DNA from 4 places in the Erwinia sp. BNK-24-b genome. Region 4 is predicted to be linked to each of the others. Evidence: predicted binding sites of a transcription regulator. Region 4 holds the regulator's gene; each other region holds the start of a gene.
The links. The regulator sigma-54, encoded in region 4, starts transcription at its own class of promoters, with help from an activator protein. The targets are predictions, from matches to a motif close to GTTGGCACANNTTTCGCTNT.

Region 1 (3,830 bases), 1.9 Mb from region 4:
GACGAATATGACGACGAAGAAGATCGCGATATCCGTCAGCTGAGCCGTCATACCTATACGCTGCGCGCCCTGACGCCAATCGAAGACTTTAATGAAATTTTCGAAACGCAGTTTAGCGATGAAGAAGTGGATACGATTGGCGGGCTGGTAATGCAGGCGTTTGGCCATTTACCGGCACGCGGTGAAAGCGTTGAGATCGAAGGCTATCAGTTTAAGATCGCCATGGCCGACAGCCGTCGTATTATTCAGGTTCACGTCAGAATTCCGGAAAACTCGCCGCAACCGATACTGGAAGAATAACCTCTCTATGGCTATTGCCTCTTTATACCAGCGCCAGCGGGTTCGCCTGCTTTTAGCGCTGTTGACGGGTGCCTCTGGCACCCTGGCGTTTTCGCCTTACGATTTCTGGCCCGCCGCGCTGATTGCGCTTTGTGGACTGCTGGCATTAACGCTTAACCGCACCACCCGTCAGGCGACCGCTATCGGTTTCGTCTGGGGCTTTGGCCTGTTTGGCAGCGGCATCAACTGGGTTTACGTCAGTATTGCCACTTTTGGCGGCATGCCTGGCCCGGTAAACGTCTTTTTGGTGATCCTGCTGGCGGCTTATTTGTCGCTTTATACCATGCTGTTTGCCGCACTGTTGAACCGTCTGTTTCCCAAAACCTCGCTGCTACGGCTGACGCTCGCCGCGCCCGTGCTGTGGCAAATCACCGAGTTTTTGCGCGGCTGGATCCTCACCGGCTTTCCCTGGCTGCAGTTTGGCTACAGCCAGATTGACGGCCCGTTAAAAGGACTGGGGCCGCTGGTCGGCGTGGAAGGCATTACCTTTGTGCTGACAATTGTTGCCGGCCTGATCGTTTATAGCGCGGCCAGACGTCAGTGGATTGCGGCAGTGGGCGCGCTGGCGTTGCTGCTGCTTCCGTGGCCGCTGCGCATGCTCAGCTGGTATCAGCTACAGCCGGAACGCACGGTTAACGTCGCGCTGGTACAGGGCAATATTCCCCAGTCGCTGAAGTGGGATGCCAACCAGCTGCTTAACACGCTGAAAACCTACACTGGCCTGACCCGTCCCTATGTCGGCAAAGCGCCGCTGATTATCTGGCCCGAATCGGCTATTCCCGATCTGGAATCAAACCAGCAGCCTTTTTTGCAAACTATTGATCGTGAACTACGCTCGCAGAACAGCGGCCTGATCACCGGTATCGTCGACTCGCGGCTGGAAAACAATCGCTATCACGACTACAACTCCATCGTGGTATTGGGCGATAAAAAGCCCTACAGCTACGAAAGCGGTAATCGCTATCAGAAAAACCATCTGGTACCTTTTGGCGAGTTCGTGCCGCTGGAAACCCTTCTGCGCCCGCTGGCGCCGTTTTTCGATTTGCCTATGTCTTCCTTTAGCCGCGGGGCCTATTTACAGCCTCAGCTGGAGGTAAACGGCTATAAACTGACGGCCGCTATCTGCTATGAAATCGTGCTGGGACAACAGGTGCGGGATAACTTCCGCCCGGATACGGATTTCCTGCTGACGATTTCTAACGATGCCTGGTTTGGCCACTCAATCGGCCCGTGGCAGCATTTTCAGATGGCGCGGATGCGAGCGCTTGAACTGGGACGTCCGCTGCTGCGCGATACCAATAACGGCGTGACGGCAGTGATCAATGCTGACGGCGACGCGGAAGAGATGATCCCCCAGTTTGCGCCTGGCGTACTGGCTGCGGACGTTACGCCAACCCGTGGCCTGACGCCTTATGCCCGCTTCGGTAACTGGAGCGTGTGGATTGCTACGCTGATTTTCGGCGCGGCCGCCGTGCTCGGTAGCCGCAGGCGTCGATTCCCGTAAAACATTTTCTTCTCTTCAGGCGCCGTTATCGGCGCTTTTTTTATCCGCCAATGGACCCCTCCCCTCTTAAAAGCTACTTAGTACAAAGCTCTGCCTCAGAACCTGGCATGACGATTGCAAAATACTTTCCCGTACGGGCTGAATTGTTTATGTGGGCCAGTCATTAACCGAAAATGCACCATAAAAATCTGCCTTTTGCGCCGTTGTGAAGCATTGCGCAATATAACGCCTCTTTTTGGTGCGGCGGGCCTCGCAAAATTGAAATCTTAATGTTTCACACCATTAACATTCAGCTATGTTAAGGCTGTTCAGCGCGCAATTGCGCTGTATTAAAAGAATAAGCCAAAGACAAACACACCATCACAAACAGCGCACCGTAATGGCGCTTTACCACGAAGGAGTTGGAGATGAAATTTCGGAAAACCGGGCTGTGTCTTTTACTGGCTGGCCTGTCCTCCGCTATCGCTTATGCAGACGACGCACCGCAAACAACCCTGGATAAAATCGCTAAAAACGGCGTTATTGTTGTTGGACACCGGGAATCTTCCGTGCCGTTTTCCTACTACGATAACTCGCAAAAAGTTGTGGGCTATTCACAGGACTATTCCAACGCCATTGTGGCGGCAATTAAAGCTAAGCTGAACAAGCCGGATTTACAGGTGAAAATGCTGCCCATCACCTCCCAGAACCGTATTCCGCTGCTGCAAAACGGCACCTACGATTTTGAGTGCGGCTCCACGACCAATAACGCGGAGCGCCAGAAGCAGGCCGCGTTCTCGGACACCATTTTTGTTATCGGCACCCGCCTGCTGGTTAAAAAAGGCAGCCCGATTAAAGATTTCCCGGACTTAAAAGGCAAAACTGTCGTCGTCACTTCCGGCACTACTTCAGAAATTTTGCTGAATAAGCTGAACGACGAGCAAAAAATGGGAATGCGCATTATCAGCGCTAAAGATCATGGTGATTCATTCCGCACGCTGGAAAGCGGTCGTGCCGTTGCCTTTATGATGGATGACGCGCTGCTGGCCGGCGAACGCGCCAAGGCGAAGAAGCCGGATGACTGGGTCATCGTCGGTACGCCGCAGTCGAAAGAGGCCTATGGCTGCATGTTGCGCAAAGGCGACACGGGCTTCAAGCAGCTGATGGATGAAACCATCGCCAAAGCGCAAACCTCGGGCGAAGCGACCAAATGGTTCGATAAGTGGTTTACCCAGCCTATTCCGCCTAAAAACCTCAACATGAACTTTGCGCTTTCTGAAGATATGAAAGCTACCTTCAAAACGCCGAATGACAAGGCGCTGAACTAATAACGAAAACAGGTGCGACAGGGTAGCGCTGCTACCCTTTTTCTACCGGAGTGACTTATGTCAATTGATTGGAACTGGGGAATCTTTCTGCAGCAGGCCCCTTTTGGCAATACGACCTACCTGGGGTGGCTGTGGTCCGGCTTTCAGGTCACGATTGCCGTTTCTGTTTGCGCATGGATTATCGCTTTTTTTGTTGGCTCGCTGTTTGGCATTTTACGAACCGCGCCCGAGCGCTGGCTGTCGGCTATCGGCACCTGCTATGTTGAACTGTTTCGTAACGTACCGTTGATCGTACAGTTTTTTATCTGGTATCTGGTTGTGCCGGAGCTGCTGCCTGAAAGCATCAGTACCTGGTTTAAATCAGAACTGGATCCCAATATTCAGTTTTTCACCTGCTCCGTGCTTTGCCTGGGGTTATTCACCGCGGCTCGTGTCTGTGAGCAGGTGCGCGCCGCTATTCAGTCGCTGCCGCGCGGCCAAAAGAACGCCGGACTGGCAATGGGCCTGACGCTGCCGCAAACCTACCGCTACGTGCTTTTGCCTAACGCCTATCGGGTTATCGTACCGCCGATGACGTCAGAAATGCTGAACCTGGTGAAAAACTCCGCTATTGCCTCAACTATCGGGCTGGTCGATATGGCGGCGCAGGCCGGCAAGCTGCTGGACTATTCGGCTCACGC
Region 2 (3,830 bases), 1.7 Mb from region 4:
AGGAAATGGGGCGCGGGCAGAACCGTGATTATCAGCGCCCATCGCCTCTCTGCGCTAACGGAAGCCAGCGAGATCCTGGTGATGCAACAGGGGACGGTGGCGCAGCGCGGCCAGCACGGCGCGCTGCTGGAACAGCAAGGCTGGTATCAGGATATGTATCGTTACCAGCAGCTGGAAGCCGCACTGGACGAGGATGATATTGAGAAAGGGGTACCGCATGGCGAATCTTAATCAGCTCTGGCCGACGCTCAGGCGTCTGCTGAGCTATGGCTCGCCGTGGCGTAAGTCGCTTGGTCTGGCGGTACTGCTGCTGTGGATAGCCGCCGCGGCTGAAGTGCTCGGGCCGGTACTGGTCAGCTATTTTATTGACAATATGGTGGCTAAACACCATATGCCGTTTGGCCTGGTCGCTGGCCTGGCGGTAAGTTTCATTCTGCTGCAGGCGCTGGCTGCTGCGCTGCACTACTGGCAGGCGTTGCTATTTAACGAAGCTGCCGTTGGCGTCGTGCAGCGCTTGCGTACGGACGTAATGGACGCCGCGCTGCGCCAGCCGCTTGGCGCTTTTGATACCCAGCCGGTTGGGCAAATTATCTCACGCGTGACCAACGATACCGAGGTGGTTCGCGATCTTTACGTTACCGTTGTGGCAACGGTACTGCGCAGCGCGGCGCTGATTGGCGCAATGCTGGTGGCAATGTTTAGCCTGGACTGGCGTATGGCGCTGGTTGCCATCACTATTTTTCCGGCCGTCATAGCCGTAATGCTGATCTACCAACGCTACAGCACGCCGATTGTACGGCGCGTGCGCAGCTATCTGGCCGATATCAATAATGGCTTTAACGAAGTCATTAACGGCATGAGCGTTATCCAACAGTTTCGCCAGCAGGCGCGCTTCGGCGAACGGATGAACGAGGCCAGCCGCTCGCACTATCTGGCCAGAATGGAAACGCTGCGGCTGGATGGCTTCCTCCTGCGACCGCTCCTCAGCCTTTTTTCCGCGCTGATCCTTTGTGGGTTAATGATGCTGTTTGGCTTTTCCGCTAACGGCACGTTCGAAGTAGGCGTGCTGTACGCTTTTATCAGCTATCTTGGCAGGCTGAATGAGCCTCTGATTGAACTCACTACGCAGCAATCAATGTTGCAGCAGGCGGTCGTCGCTGGCGAACGTATTTTCGAACTGATGGATGCGCCTCGCCAGCGCTACGGACAGGATATCCGGCCGCTGGCATCCGGGCGTATTACCATCGATAACCTGAGCTTCGCCTACCGTGGCGATCGTAACGTGCTTACCGATATTACTCTGGAAGTGCCTTCGCGTAGCTTCGTCGCGCTGGTCGGGCACACTGGCAGCGGCAAAAGCACGCTGGCTAATCTGCTGATGGGCTACTATCCGGTGAGTAAGGGAGAGATCAGGCTGGACGACAGGCCGCTGGCTTCGCTTAGCCACAGCGTGCTGCGTCAGGGCGTAGCGATGGTACAGCAGGATCCTGTGGTGCTGGCAGATACGTTTTTTGCGAACGTCGCGCTGGGGCGGGAGATTAGCGAAGAAGCCGTCTGGCAGGCGCTGGAGACGGTACAGCTGGCGGGGCTGGCGCGCTCGCTGTCAGCGGGGATTTATACCCGCCTTGGGGAACAGGGGAACAACCTTTCCGTTGGGCAAAAGCAGCTGTTGGCGATGGCTCGCGTCCTGGTGGCTTCGCCGCAGATTCTGATCCTTGATGAAGCGACGGCCAACATAGATTCCGGCACCGAGCAGGCCATTCAGAAAGCGCTACAGGCTGTGCGTAAACAGACCACGCTGGTGGTTATTGCACATCGGCTTTCAACGATTACCGAAGCTGACACCATTCTGGTGCTGCATCGTGGGCAGGCAGCGGAGCAGGGTAACCATCAGCAGCTGCTTGAGAAGAAGGGACGCTACTGGCAGATGTATCAGCTACAGCTGGTGGGTGAGGAGCTCGAGGAAGCGTAATGCCAGCGCTGGCCGCTTCGCTGCACTAAAAGCAGGCGGCCACCAGAAAAGAAACGGCGTTTTGCACAACGCTGACGCGCGACGCACCTTTATGGTGCGTTTTTTTTATGCGCTATGCTCAATGGGTCAAGCCGCGCGGTTTATTACAGCCGTGCGTACGCGCCGCCCGTTCATTTTACGGCCTGTCACGCCGCTTTTATATTTATGGCACAGCCTTTGCTTTAATCACTTCGTGTAGGGTGGAACAACCGTTTTCTTTGCCTGGAGGGGATCGTATGAAGCTGGTTACCGTGGTAATCAAACCGTTTAAATTAGAAGATGTGCGAGAAGCACTCTCTTCTATTGGCATTCAGGGATTGACCGTAACTGAAGTTAAAGGGTTTGGTCGCCAGAAAGGCCATGCCGAGCTTTACCGCGGCGCTGAGTACAGCGTGAACTTCCTGCCAAAAGTCAAAATCGATATCGCCATCGCCGACGATCAGCTGGATGAAGTAGTTGATGTCATTAGCAAAGCTGCCTACACCGGCAAAATTGGCGACGGTAAAATTTTTGTCGCTGAACTGCAGCGGGTTATCCGGATTCGCACGGGCGAAACGGACGAAGCCGCACTGTAATCTCCAGGCTACGAATTGTGATGGGATGGAATAAATGAAAAAAATGACTAAGTTTGGCCTTGCCAGCTTCTGCCTGTTACCTTCGCTTGCGATGGCGGCGACCCCGGCCGTGGCGGATAAAGCGGATAACGCCTTTATGATGATTTGCACCGCTCTGGTGCTGTTTATGACCCTACCCGGCATCGCGCTTTTTTACGGCGGATTAATCCGCGCTAAAAACGTTCTCTCTATGCTGACCCAGGTTTCGGTGACTTTTGCGATGGTTTGCGTCCTCTGGATGCTATACGGCTACTCGCTGGCATTCAGTGCAGGTAACGCCTTTTTTGGCGATTTCAGCATGGCGATGTTAAAAAATATTCAGCTAACCGCGCTGGTCGGCACGTTTTATCAATATATCCACGTTTCTTTCCAGGCTTCTTTTGCCTGTATCACCGTGGGGCTTATCGTCGGCGCGCTTGCTGAACGTATTCGCTTCTCGGCGGTACTGATTTTTGTGGCAATCTGGGTCACTTTTTCTTACCTGCCGATTGCCCACATGGTCTGGTCTGGCGGTCTGCTGGCGCAGGATGGCGCGCTGGACTTCGCGGGCGGAACGGTTGTGCACATCAACGCGGCCGTTGCCGGTCTGGTGGGCGCTTACATGATCGGCAAGCGTGCCGGTTTCGGCAAAGAAGCTTTTAAACCACATAACCTGCCTATGGTCTTTACCGGTACGGCAATCCTGTATGTGGGCTGGTTTGGCTTTAACGCTGGTTCAGCAAGCGCAGCAAACGAAATTGCGGCGCTGGCCTTTTTAAATACCGTTATGGCGACGGCTGGTGCGATGCTCAGCTGGACCTTCGGCGAGTGGGCGCTGCGCGGCAAGCCTTCGCTGCTGGGCGTTTGCTCTGGCGCTATTGCAGGTCTGGTTGCTATCACTCCGGCCTGCGGCTACGTTGGCGTAGGCGGCGCGCTGGTAATTGGTCTTATTGGCGGCCTGGCAGGATTATGGGGCGTGACGGTACTGAAAAAATGGCTGCGCGTTGATGACCCTTGTGACGTATTCGGCGTGCACGGCGTCTGCGGTATTGTTGGCTGTATTCTTACCGGGATCTTTGCTTCCTCTTCGCTGGGCGGCGTCGGCTACGCTTCTGGCGTCACCATGGGGCATCAGGTTTGGGTACAGCTTTACAGCGTAGGCATCACCATTGTCTGGACTGGCGTCGTTGCTTTTGTCGGCTTTAAAGTAGCAGATATGACGGTAG
Region 3 (3,830 bases), 520 kb from region 4:
CTATGGCCCGTTCAGTCGAATTGCTTCGAAAGCCTGAGGTGCCCGAAACGCGCCGGGTTTACATTAAACGCTGTAGTACAGTTCGAACTCAACCGGATGTGGCGTCATACGCACGCGGTCCATCTCGGCTTTACGCAGATCGATGTAGGCATCAATGGTGTCGTCAGTGAACACGCCGCCACGAGTCAGGAACTCACGATCTTCGTTCAGCGCGCTCAGCGCTTCTTCCAGTGAACCCGCTACTTTTGGAATCTCAGCTTCTTCTTCCGGCGGCAGGTCGTACAGGTTTTTGTCCATTGCATCGCCAGGATGGATTTTGTTGATGATGCCGTCCAGGCCAGCCATCAGCAGTGCGGCAAAGCACAGGTATGGGTTAGCCGCTGGATCCGGGAAGCGAGCTTCAATACGGCGCGCTTTCGGGCTGGCAACAACCGGGATACGGATAGAAGCAGAACGGTTACGGGCGGAGTAAGCCAGCATGACCGGCGCTTCATAACCCGGAACCAGACGCTTGTAAGAGTTGGTGGTCGGGTTAGACAGGGCGTTGATCGCTTTAGCGTGTTTGATCACGCCGCCGATGTAGAACAGCGCCATTTCAGACAGGCCGCCGTATTTGTCGCCAGCGAACAGGTTAGTGCCGCCTTTAGACAGGGACATGTGGCAGTGCATGCCGGAACCGTTATCGCCAAAGATTGGTTTTGGCATAAAGGTCGCGGTTTTGCCGAAAGCGTGAGCCACGTTGTGCACGACATATTTGTAGATCTGAATTTCGTCAGCTTTTTTAGTCATGGTGTTGAAGCGGGTAGCCACTTCGTTCTGACCCGCTGTAGCTACTTCGTGGTGGTGAGCTTCAACCACCAGGCCCATCTGCTCCATGGTCAGACACATTGCAGAACGGATGTCCTGTGAAGAGTCGACTGGTGGAACCGGGAAGTAACCGCCTTTCAGACCTGGACGGTGGCCTTTGTTGCCGCCTTCGTATTCTTTACCGGTGTTCCATGCCGCTTCGATATCGTCGATAGCAACGTGAGAACCGGAAGTGGTTGCGCCAAAGCGAACGTCGTCAAACAGGAAGAATTCTGGCTCTGGTCCAAACAGCACGGTATCCGCAATGCCGGAAGAACGCAGGAAATCTTCTGCACGCTTGGCGATGGAGCGCGGATCGCGGTCATAGCCCTGCATGGTGCCTGGCTCAAGGATATCGCAGCGGATGATCAGCGTAGAGTCTTCAAAGAAAGGATCCAGGACAGCAGTCGTCGCGTCAGGCATCAGCACCATGTCAGATTCGTTAATGCCTTTCCAGCCACCGATAGAGGAGCCGTCAAACATTTTGCCTTCTTCGAAGAAGTCAGCGTTCACCTGGTGAGCAGGAATGGTAACGTGCTGCTCTTTGCCTTTGGTGTCGGTGAAGCGCAGGTCAACAAACTTGACTTCATGCTCGTTCATCATCGACAGAACGTGTTCAGCGGACATACTTAACTCTCCTGGATATTGTCATGGTCGTCATAGTAGAGAACTTTCGCGGTGCGCTTTGCTTATCTCGCCCAGCCGACCGATAATTACATTCTCTGACAGGCTACCGTTGTAGAAACGCATCGTTTTCACCTGATTTATTTAAAGCGAAAACTATGCCAACTTTCTTAATTGCCTGAAAAAGCGCTATGATGCGCCCTCTCGTGAAACGAGAGCTGCACCATAATGGAAGTCGCGCACCATTATGGTGCTTTAACAGTCAGGGTAAGCACTATTATGGTGCATTTTTTCGATGACGTGCGTTTTTTGCACTGCAAACGGCGCTGAAAGCAACCCCGAAAGTTATCTTTAATTGAAATCTGTGATCCTGTTCAGCTCTTCGATTAATCCGTGTACAATAGCGCGCTATTTCTAATGCCTGAGGCAAAGCTGTGATCGAAAATTTGCGTAACATCGCCATTATTGCCCACGTTGACCATGGTAAAACTACCCTGGTTGATAAGTTGCTGCAGCAGTCCGGTACGTTTGATGCCCGTACTGAAGCAACCGAACGCGTAATGGACTCCAACGATTTGGAGAAAGAGCGTGGGATTACCATCCTCGCAAAAAACACCGCCATTAAATGGAACGACTACCGTATCAACATCGTGGATACCCCAGGACACGCCGACTTCGGCGGTGAGGTAGAGCGTGTGATGTCAATGGTTGACTCGGTGCTGCTGGTTGTGGATGCAATGGATGGCCCTATGCCGCAAACCCGCTTCGTGACCAAAAAAGCCTTTGCTAATGGTCTGAAGCCGATCGTGGTCATTAACAAAGTTGACCGTCCAGGCGCGCGTCCTGACTGGGTTGTCGATCAGGTATTTGACCTGTTCGTTAACCTGGATGCGACCGACGACCAGCTGGATTTCCCGGTAATCTACGCTTCTGCTCTGAACGGTATCGCTGGTCTTGACCACACCGACATGGCTGAAGACATGACGCCGCTGTACGAAGCTATCGTGAAGCACGTTTCTCCTCCGCAGGTTGAGATGGAAGCGCCGTTCCAGATGCAGATCTCTCAGCTGGATTACAACAACTACGTTGGCGTAATCGGCATCGGCCGCATCAAGCGCGGTAAAGTGAAGCCGAACCAGCAGGTCACCATCATCGACAGCGAAGGCAAAACCCGTAACGGTAAAGTCGGTAAAGTGCTGACTCACCTGGGTCTGGAGCGTATCGACGCCACCGAAGCGGAAGCGGGCGATATCATCGCTATCACCGGTCTGGGCGAGCTGAACATCTCTGACACCATCTGCGATCCGCAGAACGTGGAAGCGCTGCCGGCCCTGAGCGTTGATGAACCAACCGTTACCATGTTCTTTAACGTCAACACCTCTCCATTCTGCGGTAAAGAAGGTAAGTTCGTTACTTCTCGTCAGATTCTGGATCGTCTGCGTAAAGAGCTGGTGCACAACGTTGCGTTGCGCGTAGAAGAAACTGAAGATGCTGATGCATTCCGCGTTTCTGGTCGTGGCGAGCTGCACCTGTCCGTTCTGATCGAAAACATGCGTCGTGAAGGTTTCGAACTGGCGGTATCCCGTCCGAAAGTTATCTTCCGCGAAGTCGACGGCCGTAAACAGGAACCGTTCGAGAACGTGACGCTGGATATCGAAGAACAGCACCAGGGTTCTGTGATGCAGGCGATGGGTGAGCGTAAAGCGGACATGAAAAACATGGATCCGGATGGCAAAGGCCGCGTACGTCTCGACTACGTGATCCCAAGCCGTGGCCTGATCGGCTTCCGTAACGAATTCATGACCATGACTTCCGGTACCGGCCTGCTGTACTCCACCTTCAGCCACTACGACGACATTCGTCAGGGTGAAGTTGGCCAGCGCCAGAACGGCGTGCTGATCTCTAACGGCCAGGGCAAAGCGGTAGCGTTCGCCCTGTACAGCCTGCAGGATCGCGGTAAGCTGTTCCTGGGTCACGGTGCAGAGGTTTATGAAGGCCAGGTTATCGGTATTCACAGCCGTTCTAACGACCTGACCGTTAACTGTCTGACCGGTAAGAAGCTGACCAACATGCGTGCTTCCGGTACTGACGAAGCGACTACGCTGGTTCCGGCTATCAAGATGACTCTTGAGCAGGCGATTGAGTTTATCGACGACGACGAGCTGGTGGAAGTGACTCCGCTGTCCGTACGTATTCGTAAACGTCACCTGACCGAAAACGATCGTAAACGCGCTTCACGCGGCAGCAAAGACGTTTAATCCACGTTTTTGACTGATAAACGCCCTTCAGGCAACTGAGGGGCGTTTTTTTTATCTGTCGGCAGTCTGTAAAAGAAGAACGCATTATAAAACAATGCAGCA
Region 4 (3,830 bases):
AAGGGAAAAAGGTTCCCTGACAAACAGCGCTTTGCGCCAGCCTGGCTACTGCTCCGCCGGGGTTTCCGCCATGATTTCAAAAAGCTCTTCGTCGCTTTGCGCCGCCCGCAGTCGCCGACAGACCGTTTTATCGGCCAGGCGTTTTGCTACGAGAGACAGCGTATGCAGATGCGTTTTGCACTGGTCGGCAGGGACCAGCAGCGCAAACAGTAAATCTACCGGCTGGTTATCAATGGCATCAAAAGCAATAGGCTGCTCAAGACGGATAAACACGGCCACCGCGCGCAGTGTATCTTCTACCAGTTTACCGTGCGGGATAGCGATGCCGTTACCTATACCAGTACTTCCCATCCGCTCGCGCGTCAGGATCGCTTCAAAAATGGTCTGATGCGGCAGATTCAGCTGTTTGGCCGCCAGCTCGCTGATAATTTCCAGCGCCCGCTTTTTACTCTGGCAGTGCACGCCATTGCGGGTACAGGAGAGACTCAGTACCGAGCTCAGTTCCAGTTTCAGGTCATTGTTCATCATAGGTTCACTTAATTTTACTTCCGCCTGGCAAAACGGCTCGGCAGGCAGCTCAGGCTGCCTGCGGGCCATCGGTCGAGTGCAACACGCCTTATTGATTAACGGCCCGTCCCCTGCGATAAGAGGACGAGCCGGAACATTTTACGCCACTTTATTAGCAAAGGCGGTGTAAAAATAATCAACAGGTTTTTAAAATTTAATGTTGCTTCAACTTGTCTTTATGTTTATTGAGTTGGCGCACCAGCTTGTCTGTCAGGCCGTCTATCGCCGCGTACATATCTTTTTCTTCCGAGGTGGCATGCAACTCCCCACCGCTGACGTGTAGCGTCGCATCGGCTATCTGCGTCACTCTTTCCACCTTCAGGACAATATAAACCTGCGTAATTCGGTCGGAATATTGCTCCAGCCTGGCGAATTTCGTGGTGACAAATTCGCGTAACGGCTCGGTGATTTCCACATTCTGCCCGGTAATATTGAGTTGCATAGGCTATTCCTTATCTGTTCGTTCAGACCAGCTGTTTGCGCTGGTTTGAGGGCGGGATGGATAAAGACTCTCGGTACTTCGCAACGGTACGGCGGGCCACCATGATTCCCTGATCGGAAAGCAGCGTGGTCAGCTTGCTGTCGCTAAGAGGCTTGGCGGGATTCTCCGCCGAGATCAATTTTTTCACCAGCGCGCGTATAGCCGTAGAAGAGGCTTCACCTCCGCCTTCGGTATTAACGTGGCTGGAGAAAAAATATTTCAGTTCAAAAATACCGCGCGGGCTGTGCAGGTACTTTTGCGTGGTAACTCGCGATATGGTCGACTCGTGCATATCTACCGCAGAAGCGATATCGGCCAGCACCATAGGACGCATAAACTCTTCGCCTTGCTCAAAGAAAGCCTGCTGCTGATCGACGATACAGCGCGTCACTTTTAGCAGCGTATCGTTGCGGCTTTCAAGGCTTTTAATCAGCCATTTTGCTTCCTGCAGGTTGCTGCGAATAAACTGGCTGTCGCTGTCGCTGCGGTTTCCGGCGCCGAGCGAAGCATAGTGCTGGTTGATGCGCAGACCGGGCACGCTGTCGGCGTTCAGTTCCACCACCCAGCGCTTGCCGATCTTCCGCACCAGCACGTCAGGAATAACGTATTCCGGCTCGCTGGTGTTGATCGACTGACCGGGACGAGGATCGAGCGACTGAATCAGCTGCATGGCGTTTTTCAGCACGTCTTCTTTCAGACGCGTAACGCGCATCAGGCTACGAAAATCGTGATTGGCCAGAAGATCCAAATGATTGCTGACGATCAGTCTGGCTTCCTTCAGCCACGGCGTATCCGCCAAAAACTGTGACAGCTGGACCAGCAGGCAGTCGCGCAGATCGCGTGCGCAGACGCCAACGGGATCAAAACGCTGGATGCGCTTCAGTACCGCTTCTACCTCTTCAGCGGAAACCTCTTCGTCGCCGATGCTTTCCTGAATATCCTGGAGCGAAACGGTGAGGTAGCCGGTGGTATCCACCGCATCGACAATGGCGGTCGCAATGGCGCGATCGGTATCGGTAAAGGGCGTCAGCTCAACCTGCCACATCAGGTAATCCTGCAGCGTCTGGGTCGTTTCTCCCTGATAAACCGGCAGCTCATCGTCGTGATAGTCGGTGCCGGTGCCCGACGGCGTACCGGCGGTGTAAATCTCATCCCAGGTCGCATCGAGCGGCAGCTCTTCCGGCATATCCTTTTGCTCAAGCGCCTCGCGCGTGTCCAGCGCCTCTTTTTCCTGATATTCGCGGCTATCCACTTCTTCATGAAGATCGGTTTGTTCAAGCAGCGGGTTACTTTCCAGCGCCAGCTGAATTTCCTGCTGGAGTTCAAGCGTAGAGAGTTGCAGCAAGCGAATCGCCTGCTGCAGTTGTGGCGTCATGGCAAGCTGTTGGCTAAGCCTGAGCTGCAAACCTTGCTTCATATTCAGGATACGGATTCCTCAAAAAACATCATCAGTCAGGACACCTTATCAGAGTCTGAACTCTTCGCCCAAATAGACTCGCTTAACTTGTTCATCCTCAAGGATCTGTTCGGGTGAACCGTGGGCGATAAGATGGCCCTGGCTAACGATATAAGCGCGCTCGCAAACCGCCAGCGTCTCGCGTACGTTGTGATCGGTGATCAGGACGCCAAGACCGCTGTCGCGCAGGTGTTCAATAATTTTCTTGATATCGATAACCGAAATAGGGTCAACGCCGGCAAAAGGCTCATCCAGCAGAATAAATTTTGGATTGGCCGCCAGCGCCCGGGCAATCTCCACGCGGCGGCGTTCCCCACCGGAAAGCGCCTGGCCCATGCTGTCACGCAGATGGGAGATATGGAACTCATTCATCAGCTCGTTAGCGCGGTCGGTACGTTGCTCCGAGGTCAGATCGTCACGGATCTGTAAGACGGCCATCAGGTTATCAAACACGCTCAGGCGACGAAAAATCGAGGCTTCCTGGGGAAGATAGCCGATGCCGCGACGCGCGCGGGCATGCAGCGGCAGGATACTGATATCTTCATCATCAATAATGATGCGGCCCGCATCGCGAGGCACAATACCAACCACCATGTAGAACGTCGTGGTTTTACCCGCGCCGTTCGGGCCAAGCAGGCCAACGATTTCGCCGGATTTAACCTGCAGGCTAACGTCTTCCACCACGCGGCGGCCTTTGTAGGCCTTAGCAAGATTTTGCGCAATCAAAGTTGCCATAACTTAATTACTCTTTTTGTTTGACTGGGTGCCTTTATCCTGCAGCTGCGAAGGCACCAGCACGGTAGTAACGCGTTTACCGGTATTGCTGCCGTAAGCCTGCATTTTCTGCTCTTTCACCAGATAGGTGATGCGGTCACCCTTCACGTTGCTGTCCAGCTGTTCCAGATAGGCGTTGCCCGTCAGCTCGACAAAATCTTTCGCCAGCTCGTAGTGCATTTTCTGCGCGTGGCCTTTAACCGGTTTACCATTATCCTGCATCTGATAGAAGGTGGCCGGATTACCCCAGGCATCAACGATGGTTTTATTGCTGTCACCATTGGGACGCGTTACCACGACTTTGTCGGCGGTAATTTTAATCGAGCCCTGGGTCACGATGACGTTGCCGGTGAAGGTCGCCACGTTGCCCTGCATGTCCAGCGCCTGGTTTTCGGAATCTACATTGACCGGCTTGTCCGAGTCACCCGTCAGGGCAAAAGCGGGCAGGCTGGCTGCCAGCAGCAGGCCGAGCGTCAAAAACTTAAGGTTGTTTCGCATTCTGAATTTCATAGGAGGTTTTGACCTTTTCAATCAACTCGGCGGTTTTCTTCC

Region 1: the regulator sigma-54 is predicted to act here: its motif matches at 2,046-2,065, upstream of ACMGGR_RS15105 (amino acid ABC transporter substrate-binding protein).
Region 2: the regulator sigma-54 is predicted to act here: its motif matches at 2,176-2,195, upstream of glnK (P-II family nitrogen regulator).
Region 3: the regulator sigma-54 is predicted to act here: its motif matches at 1,617-1,636, upstream of glnA (glutamate--ammonia ligase).

What each region holds. Positions count from the first base shown of each region.
Region 1 is NZ_CP179901.1:3,304,936-3,308,765, forward strand. It holds gene corC (CNNM family magnesium/cobalt transport protein CorC) at 1-300, shown strand, start outside; gene lnt (apolipoprotein N-acyltransferase) at 308-1,843, shown strand; gene ACMGGR_RS15105 (amino acid ABC transporter substrate-binding protein) at 2,251-3,150, shown strand; gene ACMGGR_RS15110 (amino acid ABC transporter permease) at 3,208-3,830, shown strand, end outside.
Region 2 is NZ_CP179901.1:3,470,113-3,473,942, reverse strand. It holds gene ACMGGR_RS15915 (SmdA family multidrug ABC transporter permease/ATP-binding protein) at 1-231, shown strand, start outside; gene ACMGGR_RS15910 (SmdB family multidrug efflux ABC transporter permease/ATP-binding protein) at 218-1,972, shown strand; gene glnK (P-II family nitrogen regulator) at 2,248-2,586, shown strand; gene amtB (ammonium transporter AmtB) at 2,621-3,830, shown strand, end outside.
Region 3 is NZ_CP179901.1:4,687,709-4,691,538, forward strand. It holds gene glnA (glutamate--ammonia ligase) at 64-1,473, opposite strand; gene typA (ribosome-dependent GTPase TypA) at 1,905-3,728, shown strand.
Region 4 is NZ_CP179901.1:384,997-388,826, forward strand. It holds gene ptsN (PTS IIA-like nitrogen regulatory protein PtsN) at 46-525, opposite strand; gene hpf (ribosome hibernation promoting factor) at 722-1,009, opposite strand; gene rpoN (RNA polymerase factor sigma-54) at 1,032-2,465, opposite strand; gene lptB (LPS export ABC transporter ATP-binding protein) at 2,514-3,239, opposite strand; gene lptA (lipopolysaccharide ABC transporter substrate-binding protein LptA) at 3,243-3,788, opposite strand; gene lptC (LPS export ABC transporter periplasmic protein LptC) at 3,760-3,830, opposite strand, start outside.